Regions from separate parts of the Guptibacillus sedimenti genome, predicted to be linked through region 1. Evidence: a T-box and tRNA genes for the amino acid it is inferred to sense, from the RefSeq annotation. Region 1 holds a T-box; the other regions hold tRNA genes.

Region 1 (6,619 bases):
AGCGAAAGTGGGCGGTTAGACACGGCAGGCACTGGAGCCTTTTCATTTGAACACGGTCTTTGTGTTCGGATGAAAAGGTGAAGTGACCGAGTGTCTGCCCACTGCAGCTGGATCTCATGAAAAGCGGAAGCCTCCGTTAAGACCCGGCATGCACTGGAGCCCTCCAAATTGAACACGGTCTTTGTGTTCGAGTTGGAGGGTGAAGTGACCGAGGGTCTGGAGGCTGCAGCTGGATCTATGAAAAGCGGAGACGAGCGGTTAGAAATTACACTATAACCCATCACTCAAAAGCCATGAAGCAAGTTTGCTTCATGGCTTTTTTTGTCCCTTTACACATAGCGAATTAATAAAGTGCGTACTAAACTTCCTACCCCCACTCCCAAAACAATACCGAAAATAGCCACAAATGTTGGCGGAAAAGGAATACCCCCTATATTAGAAAATATGACTCCCACAGTAGAAAAATAAGCACTGGAAACAAAGGGGAGTGACAGGTATTTCCTTACTTCTTGACCGGACTTTTCTAAAGCACATAAATAGCTTTCATAAATGGCAAATAGGTAAACACATGGATAAAACATCGCCCACTCATAATTAGTCACTTCAATCGCTTGAGTGGATTTCCCTTGAAAACTATAAAGAATATTCATGTTTAAATTTGCATTTACATTGATGACAAACTCTAAAACAATAAAAAAAGCACCTTTTAAATACATTTTATTTAAGATTTGTCCAAATCCGGGAAAGGCAATACTCCAAAGAAGGACTTCAAGTGGGTACACGTTTCTCTTCATCTCATCACCAGCTTCTCATCAACTACCTCGTTACTTTTTCCAATTTAATGGTATTCCATCCATCCCTCATGGAATTATTTTCAGAAGTAACTCAAGGTCTTTTAGTTCATACTACGTACATAAACAAACGAAAGGAGATTTTTCAATGCTAACGACAGGTCAACTCCGCTCATTTAAAAATACGATTCAAAAACGTATTCGAGCACTCAATGAAGAATTGGTTGATAATGATGAGTTTGGAATTTCTCAATCATTTGTCCAACATTCTACGGGGGAACTTTCAAATTATGATAATCACCCTGGCGATACAGCTACAGAACTTTATGAGCGAGAAAAGGATCTTTCATTGAATGAACATGCGAAACAAGAATTAGCTGAACTTAACAATGCACTTGAACGTATAAGTAACGGCAAATATGGTAGATGTGAGATATGCGGAAATGAGATCTCCATCGAAAGGCTTTCCATTCTCCCCACTGCCAAAACCTGCGTCGAACATAGCCCGTCACAAAAAACGTCAAACCAAAGACCTGCAGAAGAAGATGTACTTGGTCAATCATTCAGTGAGCATATAAATGATGATGAAGAATCGAATTTTTTTGACGCTGAAGACTCCTGGCAACGAACCGCAAGATACGGAACATCTGAAACCCCTTCTGATTTTAATGATCAGCAAATGAGCTATGATCGCATGTATATCGATTCGAATGAACTAAATGGGTATGTTGAAGAAATCGAAACTTTCTTATCGGCTGATATTGACGGTAAACCCACTGGTGTCGTTCCTAATGAACGGCACGAACGATATGAGGATCAATTGGATGACTATGAAGAACAGGCTTCAGAAGGAATGATTGAAGATACTGATTTGAACAAGTGAAAGAAGCAGCCCATTAATTTGGGCTGCTTCTTTACATTTCTTCAGGTGCATGAAGACCAAGTAATCGCAATCCCTCTTTCAAAACAATTGATACAGCCATAACTAGCTGTAATCTAGCTTGTTTGGATGAGTTCTCTTCTAAAATACGGACTTGCCCATAGTATTTGTTGAAAGCACGTGAAAGTTCTAAAACAAATTTTGCGATTTGAGAAGGATCATATTCAGTAGCTGCTCGTTCAATCGCATTTGGGAACTGACGAAGTTTTGTGACCACTGACCAGGCTTCTTCACCTTCTAGCATTTCGACATTTTCTACTTTTTGATAATTCCCTTTACGTAGAATGGAACAAGCACGAGCGTGTGTGTACTGTACATATGGACCAGTTTCTCCTTCAACTCGTAACATATCTTCAAGGGAAAAGTCGATGTCATTTCGACGATCATTCTTTAAATCATGAAACAAGACGGCCCCAACCCCAATTTGTTCTGCAATAGCACTTTTGTTTGCTAAATCGGGATTTTTAGCTTCAATATTTTCTTTTGCAAGTTCAATCGCCTCACTTAGCACCTCTTCAAGCAAAACGACTTTCCCTTTTCTCGTTGACATTTTCTTTCCATCTTTAAGCATCATCCCAAAGTTGATATGGTGCATTTGCTCTGCCCATTCGAACCCTAACTTTTTTAGAACTTCAATTAATTGTTTGAAATGAAGGCTTTGTTCATTCCCCACTACGTAAAGGGATTCACTAAAGCCATATGTTTCATAACGATAAATCGCTGCTGCTAAATCGCGAGTGGCATAAAGAGAGGCCCCGTCCTTCTTTTTAATTAAGCATGGAGGGAGATCTTCTCCAAGCTCAACAACCATGGCACCATTGGATTCCACTAACAGGTCCTTTTCTTCTAACATCTTAATCACTCGCTGCATTTTATCGTTATAAAAAGCTTCTCCATTTGTCGAATCAAATGTGATGCCCATGAGGTCATAAATACGATTAAATTCTTTAAGAGATTCATCACGGAACCACTTCCAGAGCGTCACAGCTTCCAAATCTCCTTGTTCTAACTCTTTAAATGCCTTTCTCCCTTCATCTTCTAGTAAAGGATCAACGGCTGCTTCTTCATGAAACAAAATATATAATTTAAGTAGCTCTTTTATTGTTTGTTCACGGACTTTTTGCTCATTACCCCACTTACGATACGCCGTTATTAATTTTCCAAACTGCGTACCCCAATCCCCAAGATGATTAATTCGAATAGGACGATAGCCAACTTTTTCAACAATTAACGCTAGAGCATTCCCAATCACCGTTGAGCGTAAGTGTCCCATTGAAAAAGGTTTCGCAATATTAGGTGATGACAAATCGATCGTTACCGCACCATCTTTACCTACATTGGAGCTCCCATACTCTTCTTCTTGACTAAGGACCAGATGAATAACATCACTCGTAACTATTTTCTTATTAAGAAACACATTGACATAAGGGCCAACTGCGTCTATTTTCTCGAATAGAGGATCGTTCAATTTACTAGCAAGATTTGTCGCAATTTGATTAGGGGACATTTTTTCCAACTTAGCAAGTTGAAAACATGGAAAAGCGTAATCACCATGTGACTCATGTTTCGGAATTTCAATTCGTTGTATCATGTCACTACGCTCAACTTTCCCATCAAATGCTTGAAAGAGTTTGTCTGCAAAGATCTTTTTATACATCATCATCTTCCTCCTCATGTCATTAAACGCTTTTTACTTAAACAAAAAAATCTCCGTCTCTACTATAGAGACGGAGATTTTTCCGCGGTACCACTCTGATTGCTCAACAAAGATACTTGAGCCAACTTCACTCGGATAACGGCGAGGCCGACTGTTTCTACTGAAGTTCAAAACAGTGTCTTGAAAGTCCGGTTCATGTCTGATTAGGCTCCAGGCTTTCACCATCCCCGAATCGCTTTATCCGTCATTAGACACTACTCTCTTTCGCTCTGACGATCAAATATTATTTTCATTATAGCCTATTTTATTATAAATTCAACTCGTTATCTGTTTATACCTGGTTCTAACTCTAATTGTACGTTGTTCTCTCCATCCTGATAACCTTCCTGATAGGCTTCTCGATAAATAGAAGTTAAATACATTGAAATCAGCTGTCTTACTTTCGGCTCTACGTTAACGACCTCTAAATGTTTCATACACCGATCAACCGCTAATTTTTCCTTTTGGATATTTTTACTCGTCAACGTAAGAACCACCTTTCCATCTAAGTTCACTTTATTATACATTAATTAGACAAGTGGTGTACATTCTTTCGACAAATATCGGTTTTATGTTATAAGAAGTGCTCTATATTAATACAGAAAGACAGTTTTCTATTACGAAAATGACTTATTTTGCAAACAGAACCTCATTCTACGAATCCTTTCCAATCTTGATACATAACTTTACCATTTCATCACAAGCTATACTTATCTATCATCACTAAGAGGAGGTTGCAGCGTGAGACGTGGTAAACGAAAACCGATCCGAAATGAACCTTATCAAATCCCAACTGCTACTGAATCATATGAGGCATTTTTTTCACTTGAGAAGAACAAAGAATATATTCTTTCACAATTCCACAATACAGAAGATATTAAATTCAGAAAATTGACCATAGAAAACATTACTTGCAAGCTAGCCTATTTAGATCCTCTTGTTGATGAAGATAAGCTACAAAAAACAATAATGAAACCATTAATGGAGAAGAATACGTTAAACATTGAAGATACAGTGACATCTAAAGAATACCGAAGATCAATGGATTTACTTGAAGCTGTAACTGGTTTAACAAAAGGCTTTGTCGTTCTCTTTATAGAGGGTCATCAACATTTTTATTTACTGGAAGCATTTTCTGCAAATTCTAGAGCAGTATCAGAACCAATCAATGAACAAGTTGTTCGTGGTTCACACGAGGGATTTGTCGAAAACATTATGCAAAACTTACAAATGCTTCGCAGAAGAATTGAGAACCCAAATCTTGTGATAAGGTTTTTTAAAGTTGGGAAAACAACCGATACAAAATTAGCAATCATATATTTGCAACACCTCGTCAACCCAGACTTGATTCAAGAGGTTGAAAAAAGAATTACTGCTATCAAAACCGACTCTATTCAAACACCAGGATATGTAGAGGAATTTATTGAAGATTCTCCACTTTCTCCATTTCCACAAATGCTAAGTACAGAACGACCAGATCGATTAACCGCTCATATCATTGAAGGCAGAATCGGGTTGTTAATGGAAGGAAGTCCTTCCACCCTAGTCATGCCTGTTACTTTCTTTGCATTTTATCAATCTCCGGAAGATTACAATAGCCGGTGGTATATTGGTTCAATCCTGAGACTCATCAGAGTAGCAAGCTTTATTTTCGCACTCGGTTTGCCGTCTCTTTATATTGCCACTGTTTCTTTTCACTCTGAGGTGCTACCTGCTGAATTAATTTTAAACATTAAAAGTTCGCTTGAAAATGTTCCGTTCCCACCATTACTTGAAGCACTCATCATGCAAATTATTCTTGAATTATTAAGAGAAGCTGCTATTCGCCTGCCGGGTCCTATTGCCCAAACAATTGGTATCGTTGGAGGTTTGGTTATCGGGACTGCTATCGTCGAAGCAAATCTTGTCTCTAATATGATGATTATTGTAGTTGCTTTAACAGCCATTTCCTCCTTTGCTGTTCCATCTTATGAAATGAGTATGTCCATAAGGCTTCTAGGTTTTCCACTCATGCTACTCTCTGCGTCTTTTGGTTTTATAGGGCTTGTTTTTGGACTATCGATCATCCTTATTCATTTATGTAGTTTAGAAACATTCGGTACTCCTTACTTTTCGCCACTTGCACCTTTGCGCTTGAATGAACTAAAAGATTCCATTGTTCGACTTCCTAGATGGCTACTCGGGGATCGACCAACGGATGTACATCCGCAGTTTAATAAGCAAGAGTGGCGTTCTAGAAGGTGGAAAAAGAATGAAAACGACTAGCACGATTAATAATGCACAACTGTTTTTTATTATTTTCCAAACACAGGTTGGCGTTGGAGTCCTTTCACTTCCTTCATCCTTATATGCAGAGACAGGTACTGACGGATGGATCACGCTGTTGATCACCGGTGGAGCCATTCAACTCATTATTTTTATTCTATATTTTTTATGTGCCCGTTTTCCAACCTTAACGTTATACGAGTTTGCTCCTAAAATTATTGGCAAGTATGCAGCAGGGATCATTTCAGTTCTTTATGTTGCTTTTGCGATAGCAACTTCCGTCATTGTATTAGAGCTATTTGAAACAACTATCAAAACTTGGATTTTGTTTCGTACTCCGATGTTGGTTATTTTATTATTGCTAACCGTAAGCGGGACTTACCTTGCAGTTGGGAAGATCAAGGTGATGGGAAGGTTTTATCAATTTGTATCCATCCTCATCCTCCCGCTAATCGTAATGTCCGCTTATACGTTGAAAGATGCAGATATCAGGTATATCCTACCAGTTGGTCAAAATGGCTTTGGTTCAATTCTCAAAGCGACTCAAAATGGGATTGTCTCCATGCTTGGATTTGAAATCGTTCTATTTATCTATCCTTATGTTCAAAACAAGGGTAAGGCAGCACTTAAAAGCCTAACTCTTGCTAATATTGCTGTCACAACTTTATATACTTTTTTGACCTTCACAACCTTTGTTTTTTTTAGCCCTAACCAACTTGAAGTGATTCCAGAGCCTCTTGTTTATATGTTAAAAGGTGTCTCCTTTGTTATCGTTGACAGGGTTGATTTGATCTTCTTGTCCATCTGGATTATTTCAGTAATGACATCTTATGTGTCTTACTTATACATCGCAGGAAGAGGAATACAGCGCTTAACAAAAAGAAAAAAAACAACAGGTTCTATTCTGATTGCGTCCTTTATTGCACT
Region 2 (6,619 bases), on a different contig from region 1:
GGCCGTTATCGGCACGTATGGTGATACGATTCATACGTTAGTTGAACGTAAAAACTACTCTGGGCTTTTTCTGCCAGGATACAAAAAGTTTGAAGGGACAATTCCGGCGAAGGAAACAGGCTTGCTCGGCATTGACCACTGCGTTGGAAACGTAGAATCAATGGAAGAGTGGGTTTCTTATTATGAGAATGTGATGGGCTTTAAGCAAATGATACATTTCGATGATGAAGACATTAGCACGGAGTATTCTGCATTAATGTCGAAAGTGATGCACAACGGGGGACGCATTAAATTCCCGATTAATGAGCCTGCAAACGGGAAGCGGAAGTCGCAAATTCAAGAATACCTCGATTATTACAATGGCCCTGGCGTTCAGCATATTGCCGTCTTAACGAATGATATTGTTGATACCGTTGGAAAACTTCGTGATGGTGGTGTTGAGTTTCTTGAAACGCCAGATGATTATTATGATGTGCTCACTGAGCGAGTAGGTGAGATTGATGAGGAGATTAGTAAACTTCGTGAGTTGAAGATCCTGGTGGATCGTGATGATGAAGGGTATTTATTGCAAATTTTCACAAAGCCTGTTGTCGATCGACCAACATTATTTATTGAAATTATTCAGCGCAAAGGTGCAAAAGGGTTTGGGGAAGGTAACTTCAAAGCATTATTTCAGGCGATTGAGCGAGAGCAGGAACGTAGAGGCAACTTATAGAAGTTAGCTTCAATCAACTATAAGAAGGAGTTGCCTCACTCATGAAAGTTCAACCCGATACATTAGCCTGGAAAGAGGCTTATAAATTATTAATTGGATCTGTCCTTCCTCGTCCAATTGCTTTTGTCTCCTCGATAAATAAAGTGGGCGAAGTAAATCTGGCGCCTTTTAGCTTTTTTACGGGCATTTGCGCTGATCCTATGATGGTTTGTTTTGCGCCAATGCGAAAAGCGGGTGAAGGCGATAAAAAGGATACACTCTTAAACATAGAGGAGTCCAGGGAATTTGTGATTAATATCGTTGGTGAAAAAATTGCCGAGCAAATGAACGAGTGCGCAACACCGTTTCCAAAAGGAACAGATGAGTTTCTTGAATCTGGGCTTACAAAAGCTAACAGTGAGCTGGTTGGCCCTCCTAGAGTGGAAGAGAGTGACGTGCAGCTCGAATGTGTTCTTGATCAGATCGTGGAGTTCGGTGATCATGAAGGATCAGGTAGCCTCGTTATTGGCAAAGTAGTGATGGTGCACGTACGTGATGCATTATATCGGGATGGGAAGATAGATACAGCGATGCTCCAGCCGGTAGGACGACTCGCTGGTCAAGAGTATACAAGAGCGGTAGCGGATACCTTTACATTAATTCGCAAAACATCTCCTGATGGAAAGAGCTGAGACGATTGAAGTTCGTTACTTTCGAAGTAGATGGGAAATCACAGGCCGGTATTTACAAAGATTCACGTATTATCGGATTGCATGACGCTTCTAACGGAATTATTCCAGCAGATCTCGTGAGGATTATTATTGATTATCCTCAGTACCAACCGCTCATTGAGCAATGCCGCAATGGAGATTACGCGCTAGAGGATATCACGCTATATGCGCCTCTTCCTCGTCCAACGAGCATCAGAGATTTTTATGCCTTTGAAGAGCATGTGGTCACTGCAAGGAGGAAAAGAGGACTTGATGTTGTGCCTGAGTGGTACGAGATTCCAGTTTTCTATTTTTCAAATCATCTTGCTGTGAAAGGTCCAGAAGATGTTATCCTACGTCCCAAAGCATGTGAAAAGTTAGACTATGAACTAGAAATTGCCTGCGTCATTGGGAAAGAAGGGCGCAATATTAAAGCAAGTCAGGCGAAAGACTACATTTTCGGTTTTATGATCATGAATGACTGGAGCGCACGTGACCTGCAAGCACAAGAAATGAAAGTAGGCTTAGGGCCAGCAAAAGGAAAAGATTTTGCTACTTCTTTCGGTCCGTTTCTTGTTACGGCTGATGAGTTCTCTCTTGAACAAGGAAAGCTTGATTTGCATATGGAAGCGTTCGTAAATGGCGAGCGTTATTCCTCGGGAAATGCGAAAGAGATGTATTATTCCTTTGGTGAGCTCATCGAACAGGCTTCGCGTAATGTGACCTTATATCCTGGTGAAGTAATCGGTTCAGGTACGGTTGGCAGCGGGTGTATTCTTGAACAATCGGGACGTGAATTCCTTATGCCTGGTGACAGAGTTGATTTGTCTATTGCTCATCTAGGCACACTTTCAAATGTCGTTGGAGAGGAGGATGAAAATGGTTTACTATCGGACGATGGGGGAGATACCGTCTAAACGTCACACAACTTTTAAAAGAGAAGACGGATCCTTATACCGGGAACAAGTGATGGGGACGAAGGGGTTTTCAGGAATCCAATCGATTTTGTACCATCACCATTTTCCAACAGCAGTAACGGAAGCAACTTTTATAAAAAAGACAACACCTGAGTATGAGGCAGAATCTGCGCTACGTCATCGTCATTTCCGAACGGCACAATACGACAAAAAGGGCGATGCAGTTGTCGAGCGGTGTTATTTCCTGGGTAATGAGGATGTGATCCTCGGTGTGGTAAACCCAACAGAGCCGATGGACTATTTTTATCGAAATGGTGACGGAGATGAGCTTTTCTTTATCCACCATGGTTCAGGTAGAATTGAGTCGATGTTTGGGGAGCTCTCTTATAAACCGGGAGATTATATCGTCATACCGATTGGAACGATATACCGGGTCATCCCAGAAGGAAATGACAACCGTTGGCTCGTTATAGAAGCAAATAGCGCGATTACGGCACCGAGAAGATACCGAAATGAATACGGTCAGCTGATGGAACACAGTCCTTTCTGCGAACGTGACATTGATGGTCCTGAACGCCTTCTATCACATGATAAAAAAGGTTCGTATGAAGTCGTGACGAAAACACGTGGTGGATTGCATCGTCATATGTTCGATCATCATCCGCTTGATGTTGTTGGCTGGGATGGCTATCTCTATCCATGGAAGTTCAATATTAATGATTTTGAGCCGATTACAGGGAGAGTGCATCAGCCTCCGCCAGTCCATCAAACCTTTGAAGGGCATAATTTTGTTGTTTGCTCCTTTGTACCAAGGCTCTATGACTATCATCCAGATGCTATTCCAGCACCATATTTTCATAGCAATGTTGATAGTGATGAAGTGCTTTACTATGTAGAAGGCAACTTCATGAGTCGAAAAGGCATCGAGGAAGCTTCGATTACGCTTCACCCTTCAGGCATTCCACACGGTCCACATCCGGGGAAAATTGAGGCAAGCATCGGCAAAAAAGAAACGCTCGAGCTTGCAGTCATGATCGACACGTTCCGACCGCTTAAAGTCATCGAACAGGTGCAGCAGTATGAAGATAAAAATTATATGAAGAGCTGGGTTACAGAATAACTAATTGGGGAAATGTACGGACATCGCGCGGTCTATCGATCGCGCGATAATTATTTTGCACGATGCTTTTGCTTTATAAGATTTTGTTGTATAATGTTAGTCATTCGGCCCCGTAGCTCAGGGGATAGAGCAACGGTTTCCTAAACCGCAGGTCGGAGGTTCGATTCCTCTCGGGGCCACCATTTAAATCCTTATGAGATAAGGGTTTTTTATTTTGCCTTTCTTACCCTCAATTTTCTTCATTCCTCTTTTTCTACTCACTTTAACGATATGCACAACTACATAAAAGGAAACATTGCCCTGTATAGCGAAAGAGTAACGAACGATTCAGTGGAAATGAGTGAATTAGTATGGGGAAGCGTAAATGGCTTGCGCTCATTGTTCTTTTAGGAGCGGCATTTATTACGTTTACAGTCATTGGAAAGGACAAGAGTGTATCCGATGACGTTTTAACTGTGGAAAAGGTTGAGGACATCGTTCCTTATTTTATAAAGACAACTCCCGGGCTTGAACTCGCGATTCAGTCTGGAGACTATCAATCATTAAAAGATATGCCACTGCGAGATGATTTTAAAATAAACTTGGATGGTGTCTGGTATTCTCGACATAACGTCTATGTTTTCTATCATGTTGATGTGTCGAATAGTGAATTTGTCTTAACAAGAAATAGAGAAGATCTTCCGAAAATCGATCAGCTTGTGATGGACGATCCTTCTGGTGAAGCATCTGGATTGGAACTCGTTGAAACAGAAGAAGGTGTTCTATTTGAAGGTGACTATTATATGAAGGGAACGTTTCAATCTGTCGCTCATTCCGAGACGAACGAACCACTTCGAAATTGGAACGGAGCACTTACAACGATCGTAAGTGGAAATCGTTCAGCTAAGGTTAACGTCCCTATCTCTTATGAATATAAAAAGGAAACAAAGAATACGAAACAGATTAATGAAACAAAGAGATTTAACGATACTACAGTAACGGTTTCTCGATGGGAGGAGACGGCTTCTGATCGTCGGCTCATATTAGAGATCGATTCTCCTTTTTCGACAATCCCTCATATTGAATTGAAGGTATCCGACAAGGAGAAAGAGATAGCCCCGTTATTAGTGGAGAAGCTAAGCGGCGGGCAATACTCAGCTTCTTTTCCAGCTGGAACGAAGCTACCTGAAGCTATTCACCTCGATGGGCTGATTGCCAACTTTTCAAAGGAAGTAAGCTTTGACGTTGACCCGAATCAGTACGAAATCTATAAGCAGATTAAAGAATCAACGTACTCACATCAGTTAGCTGAGCCGATCACATCGATTTATGGATCTGAGATCGTTAAAGATACACTCTTTTACAACGAGGATGGTGTCACTTTTAACTTACTGGTGAATTCAGTTATTTCTGAAGCGCCATACGTAAATATGAAGTATAAAAAGCAGGTCAAAATCGAAGCGATGAATGAAAAGGGAGAAATTCGCAATCTAAACTTACTTGATAGGGAACAAGATCGAATTGTATTCATGATTGATCGTGGTTTCTATGAAAGGTCTGAAAGCATTCAAGTTAATATCACAAACCTACCTGTGTATGTGAAAACAGACTGGACGATTAATGCTTATTTTAAGTAGGAAACATTGTTAAAAAATGCAAGCTAAAGCGACCTAAAGGTGATATGATAGAAGTAGTTTGGAGAGTTGGGAGGATTTTAAGTTGGACGATTGGAAAGGGACATTGGCTGAATTATTTCGTGCCGTTGGGATCAATCTTAAATCAGAGCTTTCTCCCGTGATTGATGGTTTACAATCCGTATTCGCAGATAATCCGTGGGGACAGCTTTTCTTATTATTACTTATCCTTCTCATCGCTGCTCAGGGTATGAGTGCGATTGCTCGGCAATATGACCGTGCTTTTAGGCAAACGATTGAGCGGAAGATGGAAACTAATTCACATCTACATAATTTTTTTAAAGGGTTCTTGCATCATAAACGTTCGGAAGGGTGGATGCATGATGCGGCCTGGCAGCAAAAAGAGCTGCAGCGTTTTGACTTATATGAGCTCGAATGGTTAAAAGCAGAGCTTGCGACAGCAGAAAATGACTTTCGTGATTATCGTCCTCAAACTTTTTTAGCAGGCATTCTTTTTTCGATAGCCGTTCTTTTTCTCATTTGGTACTATGACTGGACGATTTTTGAAAAAGACCTTCTAACCATTTTGCTACCTGTTCTTATTGTCACATGGTGTATGGGGCTTGTTTTCTATAAAGTGGGGATTAAGAAACGCTTCTATCAATCTCTAAATACAAGTGTCCAATTGGCGATGTCGACGAAAAAGGTTCAGGATGTGATGATGTATATTGATTCTGATCTAAAGCGATATAAAACAGAGCGTGTGACGACTGACGGAGGGTATTACGAAGTTGTTCGTTGTATGACTTGTCTTTACCATTCAAAGTATCTTGAAGAAGTGCGCTTCCAGATCAATGACACGACCCTTACCTTTACAGCGAAAGAGCGTGTGATTGAAGTAACTGTGAATAGTGGGTACGGTCATTCCTTCTTAATTGATCGTCTTGAGTTTAGAGATGGCTACTGTCAAAGCCTTCGTAAAGGCAGCAAACTTTTCGATGATAAATTAATGGTCACTTATTTAAATGCTGCCTTTGAGCAAAGGCCTGCTTACTTTCAAACAAGCTCTTAATGATTGGCCTCTCTTCTACGGAAGAGGGGCTTTTCTTAACCTTCATAAGCTGTTATTGTGTTGCGTTGGTTCGCCTTTTCAATCAGCTTGTCAAGGTTTAATTCACTAGAAGCCTGAGTGTTGGCTTTTAAGTTTCCTTCCATTAAACGAAGGGCATAATCATTGTCTTCTTTGACGTTAGACGCACAGCAATCGGATGGAATATAAAGATCATATTCTCTCATGTATGCATCGTTTGCAGTAAACAGCACACAAATGTTTCCTGCAAAACCAGTTAGAATGAGAGTGTTAACGTTCAAATACTTCAGTAGTGTTGAAAGTGGTGTTGAAAAAAAGCCAGAGTGCTTTGGCTTAACGACTGTGTAATCATCATCTTCTGGCTCAAGACGATCAACTAGGTGTTGTCCTTTTGCCTCGGCGGCATAGTTAATCACCTTTTTGAAATCAGATTGCCATAAGCCGTAATTATCATTAACATAGATCACAGGCATTC
Region 3 (6,619 bases), on a different contig from region 1:
GAGCAAGAAGTGCGATCAAAGAAACAACGAATAAGTATATAGGGGTTATCGGCACAGCTGGCACGATTAAAAGTAGGGCGTATGAATATTCATTAAAAACAATTGATGACAACGTTAAGGTGGAAAGCCTCGCATGCCCGCCTTTCGTTCCACTTGTTGAAACGGGTAATCTATCCAGTGAAGAAACCTACCAGACTGTTAGTAATACCCTTTCTCCCCTACTTCATAAAGGGATTGACACTTTGATTCTCGGGTGTACTCATTATCCATTGTTAGAACCGGTTATTCAATCAGTGATGGGAGAAGAGACGACTATTATTTGTTCAGGTGATGAAACTGCCTATGAAGTAAGTGGCATCTTAGAATATAGCTCGCTACTATATACTGGTGATAACCGACCTTCCCATACATTTCTAACAACTGGATCGATAGATAATTTCACAAGGATTGCGAGCCACTGGCTAGAATATCCTGTGAAAAATGTAAAACGTATTGAGCTCTAATCCACTTTGGATTAGAGTTTTTTTTATAGAAATTAGAATGACGCTCTAAAACATCACTGATCACTAAGCTTCATAACGAACATCCGAATCATTCATTCTTTTACCTTTCAGAATGGATACATAACTTATTATCAACAGTGAGGTATAAATTGAAATATAACTCGTATAAATGGTAGTACAAACCATCCGGGGAGGGATAGCTATGCGTTTACGCGGGATTGGATTCGCGCTATTGTTGCTTTCATGTATACTAACGATATCTGGCTGTGGATTTGGTTTTGAAAAGTCACTTAAGGAAATTGATCCCCCAAAGGTCGATTATGTTAATGAAGGGGAGCAGATGGAGGATAATGAAACTGGCGCAACTAAGGAGGGAGAGGTAGAAGAAGCAACTGGTGAAGAACCTTCTGAAGAAGTGACTGAAATGACGACTCGTCAGCTTTATCTACTTGATGCAAATGGGATGGTAGTGCCTCAAAGTTTTCAGCTCCCTGCAGTGGAAAGCGCTGCAAAACAAGCGCTTGAATATCTCGTGGTGGACGGTCCAGTAACCGAAATGCTACCTAACGGGTTTAAAGCAGTGTTACCTGCAGGTACGGTTGTTCAAGGAATTGACCAGGTGGATAAAACGTTAGTAGTCGATTTTTCAAATGAGTTTAAAGACTATGCTGCTGAAAATGAGAAGCAAATTCTTGAAGCAGTTACATGGACTCTTACCCAATTTGATGGTGTAGAGAACGTGAAGATTCAAATCAACGGTCATGATCAAACCGAAATGCCCGTTAATGGCACGCCGATTGGCGAAAATGTTAGCAGAGCAAATGGTATAAATCATGAGATGGGCAATGTTGTGGATGTTTCCAATAGTGAAGACATTACAGTCTACTTCATGGCTCAAAATGAAGACTACTCCTATTATGTACCAGTAACGAAGCGGATGGAAGGCGTTTCTGATGATGTAAGGGGAGTATTGAAAAGTTTAATGGAAGGACCACCTGTGCAATCTGGCTTATTTAGTCAGTTTTCTAAAGATATTAAGTTATTGGGTGCTAATGAAGAGGATGGTTTGTTAACACTTGATTTCAATGAGGCGATTTTAACAGGAACTGAAGAAATGGTGCTCCAGCAAGATATGTTAAATAGTCTTGTTTTATCGTTAACTGAACAACCAGACATTAAAGAAGTGGCAATAACCGTAGATGGCCATTCTGAAGTGATTGATGAAGCTGGAAACGCTCTATCTGAGCCGGTTTCAAGACCAGAGGACGTTAACAAAGTGGGTTTTTAAAATAGAATATGATAGGATGTAGAGGCAGGGATACTGCCTCTTTTCATGTTTATTAAGAGAGGTAGATGACTACATGATCGTTGATGAGAAAAGGGAAGATTTGCTAATAGGAGGACGAGTATGAGAGTTGACGGACGTCAAAAAAATGAGTTAAGAGAAGTACATATTGAAAGAGATTATATAAAACATCCAGAGGGTTCAGTTTTAATTACAGTAGGCGAGACAAAAGTAATCTGCTCTGCCTCAATTGAAGATCGAGTTCCTCCATTTATGCGTGGACAGGGCAAAGGGTGGATTGCTGCTGAATATGCCATGTTACCGCGTGCGACTGAGCAGAGAAATATAAGAGAATCAAGTAAAGGAAAAGTGGCTGGTCGTACGATGGAAATTCAGCGGTTAATCGGAAGGGCGCTGCGAACCGTGGTTAATCTTGAAGCGCTTGGCGAGCGCACGATATGGATTGATTGTGATGTGATTCAAGCCGATGGTGGAACACGTACAGCCTCCATTACAGGAGCATTTGTGGCTCTTGCAATCGCCGTAGAAAAAGCAATGGATCGGAAGCAAATTAAGAAAATGCCGTTAACCAACTTCCTTGCAGCTACATCTGTTGGCATTGACCGTAATGGTTCAGCTTTATTAGATTTATGCTACAAAGAAGATGCTTCTGCTCAAGTAGACATGAATATTGTTATGACAGGAAGCGGAGAATTTGTTGAACTTCAGGGTACAGGTGAAGAAGCAACGTTTAATATGAACCAACTTAATGAGATGCTTGCACTTGGAAAAACTGGTGTGGAAGAATTAATTAACACACAAGCTGAAGTAATCGGAGACTTTGCGACTAAGATAAAGGAGGCATCATCAGCAGATGCGTAAACTGCTTATTGCGACGCAAAATGAAGGCAAAGTAAAAGAATTTAAGCGGAGGTTTGAATCTGATGAGCTGAGTGTTCTTTCTTTACTTGACATTGAAAACTCTCCGGATGTAGCTGAAACAGGCAGTACATTCGCTGAAAATGCAGTGTTAAAAGCGGAAGCAATCATGAAGCTAACAAACCAGCCCGTTATTGCTGATGACTCAGGGCTTGTTATCGATGCGCTTGATGGAGACCCAGGTGTGTATTCTGCTCGTTATTCAGGACCTGAAAAAGATGATGAGGCAAACATTGATAAAGTATTAATGGAAATGAAAGATGTTCCTAAAGAACAGCGAAACGCTTCCTTTCATTGTGTCCTCGCAGTAGCGATACCGGGTCAAAACACAGAGATTTTCTCGGGGACGTGCAGTGGCATGATTATGTTTGAACGTTCTGGAAGCTATGGTTTTGGCTATGACCCGATTTTCTACGTTCCTTCCTATGATAAAACGATGGCTGAACTTTCTCCTGAAGAGAAAAATGCGATTTCTCATAGGGGACAAGCACTCGATCGTTTAGAAGAGGTATTTAAGGATTTATTTTAACGAAAAGAGGTGGCGTATGAAAGTACTAGTTGTAAGTGATAATCATAGCTCTAATGAAGAATTACACCATCTGGTAGAACGACATAAGCACGAAGTGGAATGTATGATCCACTGTGGAGACTCTGAATTTGATTATGATGCAGAGGAGATGCTTCCGTTTCAGGTAAGAGTCAGAGGGAATTGTGACTTTGATGACCGCTATCCAGATGAGTTAGTGCAAACGGTAGGAAATAAAACTATTTTCGCTACGCACGGCCACTTGTATAATGTAAAGATGACTTTAATGAAATTGCATTACAAAGCAAAAGAAGCCCAGGCAGATTTAGTTTGCTTTGGTCATTCGCATGAAGTGTTAACATTATTCGAAGAAGGTACGCTTTTCGTTAATCCAGGCAGCGTGAAACTTCCGAGAAAACCCGCTATTCAAACTTACGCTATTGTGGAGTGGACGAGTGATGCAATTGAAGTCACATACCATGATGAAAATGGAAAAGTGATTGAGGAAATTTCTTCAACGTTTACTCTTTCATAATCGAAAAAAACACAGCGTATGCTGTGTTTTTTTCTATTGTTTCCTATTGACTTTACTAATGTAATCCGATATATTAATACATGTCGCTAGAAACTGAATCGTTTTATACTAACAATGTCCCAGTAGCTCAGCAGGATAGAGCAACAGCCTTCTAAGCTGTGGGTCGCAGGTTCGAATCCTGCCTGGGACACCATTATATGTTTTCTTTAAAGGCATTTATCCTTTGTGATAGAATGGCTTTTTTTGTATATCTGATGTTGCTAATGAGCTTTTACAGCAATCATAAATAAACAGATAAAAGGATTTCAGATTCCGGTAGCGTGCTTCAGCTTGAGTTTACAGGTGGATACTGATAAACTGATATCTAATCGTAGCTGCGCCTTTCCTGCTGTAAACTCTTTTAATAGAGAATATAAGAGAGTGGAGCGATTACGTCATGGATAAAGAAAAGGATGAAAGGAAAATAGTTTATTTTCCAAACGTGGCAGGTAAGCTTGTCGAAAAAGGAATGGCAGCACTAAAAGCTAAAGAAATAACAAAAGCGCATGAACATTTTAGTCAGCTACTTGAAATTGAGCCGGAACATCCACAGGGGCACTTTGGAATGGTTTTAAGCCTAGTGGAGATGGGCAATTTGAGTGAAGCGTCTGAACGCTGTGAAACAATGATGCAGCAGGGGATCGGGGACTATTACGACATTTTTCAAGTATACATATCAATTTTAGTTCAGCTTGGAAAGTATCAGAAAGTAGTTACGATGATCGAAGCAGTATTACAAGAAAATCAACTTCCGTCTAACATTGCGGAGTCGCTCTACCAGCTGCTACATTTTAGCAGACAAATGACGAGCTATGACCTTGATTCTGAGGCTGATTATGATGCTGGTCACGAGGAAGATGTTGACAAGCTCATTGATTATTTGGAGAGCGATAAGACGGAAAAACAGTGGTTAGCCATTCAAAAATTAAGCACTGTGGATGAACAAAAGTCTCTCCCCGTATATCTTACATATTTAAATGCAACAAACAAGGATCCTCTCCTTAAAAGTCTTGTTTTACAAGTATTGAGAGAAAAGGAATTGGATCAAGAAGTTGTCGTACATAAGTTTGGAAGAGAGATCAAGGTGAATCCAGCTACATTACAGGATATCTTTTTACAAGATTTCTCCTTAAGTGTGAAATCCAAGCTCTCTGATGTGGTGGAGCAGGGAAATCCAGCACTATTTGAAATGTGCATGCAAATTTGGTGGCACTATTTATTTGCCATCACTCCGTTTGAAGCAGAGCCTTCAAATAGTTCAGTGTGGGCAGCTGCTGTCCATAAGGTTGCATCTGAAATGAACGGTGAAGACGTAACAAATGAAGATCTACGTATGTTTTACGAAGTAAAGCCTTCCGAGTTCGAAGTAGCTGCGAATCGAATCATGAATATTGAGAATCAACCCTTTTATCGGCCATTCGAATAGTAATACATGGAAACGAAATGGTTTTGCTTGCGCTAACGCGTCATTATCGTTAAGCTGTACTATGGCTAAACGGTTTTCATTCACGCCGTATGTGTTGAAAACTCGCTGTTCTATGTTATAATACAATAGTTGCAAACCCATATTTACTAGTAAAAGAGACCGTTTAAAAGACAGTAGACGCTTTTATACTCCAAAAGGCGTCATCTACTTTAAACGCTCGATTAGTGGAAATATATTTATTGTTGGAGGTAATGTGTAAATGACTGCAAATTGGGAAAAGCTTGAAGGTAACCAGGGCGTCCTTACTGTTGAGGTAGACGCTGCTGAGGTAAATAATGCGCTTGATGAAGCATTCAAAAAAGTTGTAAAACAGGTTAACGTTCCTGGATTCCGTAAAGGAAAAATGCCACGTTCTCTTTTTGAAAAACGTTTTGGTGTAGAATCTCTTTATCAAGATGCTCTTGATATTATTCTTCCTAAAGCTTATTCAGAAGCAATTGACGAATCTGGTATCGAACCAGTTGACCGTCCTGAAGTTGACGTTGAGCAAATGGAAAAAGGTCAAAACTTGATCTTTAAAGCAACTGTAACCGTTAAGCCAGAAGTGAAACTTGGCGAATACAAAGGTCTTGAAGTTGAAGAACAAGATACAAACGTTACAGATGAAGAAGTAGAAGCAGAGCTTAAATCTCTTCAAGAAAAACAAGCTGAACTTGTAGTAGTTGAAGATGGCGAGCTAAAAGAAGGCGATACTGCTGTAATCGACTTCGAAGGTTTCCTTGGTGAAGAACCATTTGAAGGTGGAAAAGGCGATAACTATTCATTAGAAGTAGGCTCTAACACTTTCATCCCTGGTTTTGAAGAGCAATTGATTGGTGAGAAAGCTGGCGCTGAGAAGGAAGTTAAAGTAACTTTCCCTGAAGAGTACCATGCTGAAAATCTTGCTGGACAAGAAGCTACTTTTAAAGTGAAGATTCATGACATTAAGCGCAAGGAACTTCCGGAGCTTGATGATGAGTTCGCTAAAGACGTAAATGAAGAAGTCGAAACGCTTGATGAGCTTAAGAAAACAACGAAAGAAAATCTTGAAAAACAAAAAGCAGAAGATGCTGACGTTCAAAAGAAAGACTCGTTGATTGAAAAAGCTGCTGAAAACAGTGAAATTGATCTCCCATCTGCAATGGTAGATGCAGAAGTAGATCGTATGCTTCAAGAATTTGAGCAGCGTCTACAGCAACAAGGTATGAACCTTGAAATGTACTACCAGTTCTCTGGACAAGATGAGAAAGCACTTCGCGAACAAATGCAAGAAGACGCTGAAAAGCGCGTACGTACAAACTTAACGCTTGAAGCGATTGCAGATGCT

Evidence for each region. A T-box is a leader RNA that pairs with one kind of tRNA and senses whether it is charged. The one in region 1 lies ahead of argS (arginine--tRNA ligase), so its partner is inferred to be a tRNA-Arg.
Region 2: it has a tRNA-Arg gene. The T-box ahead of argS (arginine--tRNA ligase) is inferred to sense a tRNA for this amino acid. The anticodon was not compared.
Region 3: it has a tRNA-Arg gene. The T-box ahead of argS (arginine--tRNA ligase) is inferred to sense a tRNA for this amino acid. The anticodon was not compared.

The regions. Positions count from the first base shown of each region.
Region 1 is NZ_JAQQWV010000004.1:63,365-69,983, forward strand. It holds gene PQ578_RS16915 (hypothetical protein) at 330-794, opposite strand; gene PQ578_RS16920 (TraR/DksA C4-type zinc finger protein) at 940-1,674, shown strand; gene argS (arginine--tRNA ligase) at 1,706-3,391, opposite strand; T-box leader at 3,452-3,667, opposite strand; gene PQ578_RS16930 (hypothetical protein) at 3,712-3,912, opposite strand; gene PQ578_RS16935 (spore germination protein) at 4,169-5,692, shown strand; gene PQ578_RS16940 (GerAB/ArcD/ProY family transporter) at 5,679-6,619, shown strand, end outside.
Region 2 is NZ_JAQQWV010000016.1:5,056-11,674, reverse strand. It holds gene hppD (4-hydroxyphenylpyruvate dioxygenase) at 1-715, shown strand, start outside; gene PQ578_RS22225 (flavin reductase family protein) at 757-1,386, shown strand; gene PQ578_RS22220 (fumarylacetoacetate hydrolase family protein) at 1,392-2,321, shown strand; gene PQ578_RS22215 (homogentisate 1,2-dioxygenase) at 2,284-3,441, shown strand; tRNA gene PQ578_RS22210 (tRNA-Arg) at 3,548-3,623, shown strand; gene PQ578_RS22205 (hypothetical protein) at 3,792-5,057, shown strand; gene PQ578_RS22200 (hypothetical protein) at 5,140-6,126, shown strand; gene PQ578_RS22195 (cysteine hydrolase family protein) at 6,162-6,619, opposite strand, start outside.
Region 3 is NZ_JAQQWV010000001.1:1,232,381-1,238,999, forward strand. It holds gene racE (glutamate racemase) at 1-503, shown strand, start outside; gene PQ578_RS05965 (GerMN domain-containing protein) at 706-1,791, shown strand; gene rph (ribonuclease PH) at 1,912-2,670, shown strand; gene PQ578_RS05975 (XTP/dITP diphosphatase) at 2,663-3,256, shown strand; gene PQ578_RS05980 (metallophosphoesterase) at 3,273-3,788, shown strand; tRNA gene PQ578_RS05985 (tRNA-Arg) at 3,905-3,981, shown strand; gene PQ578_RS05990 (tetratricopeptide repeat protein) at 4,225-5,253, shown strand; gene tig (trigger factor) at 5,513-6,619, shown strand, end outside.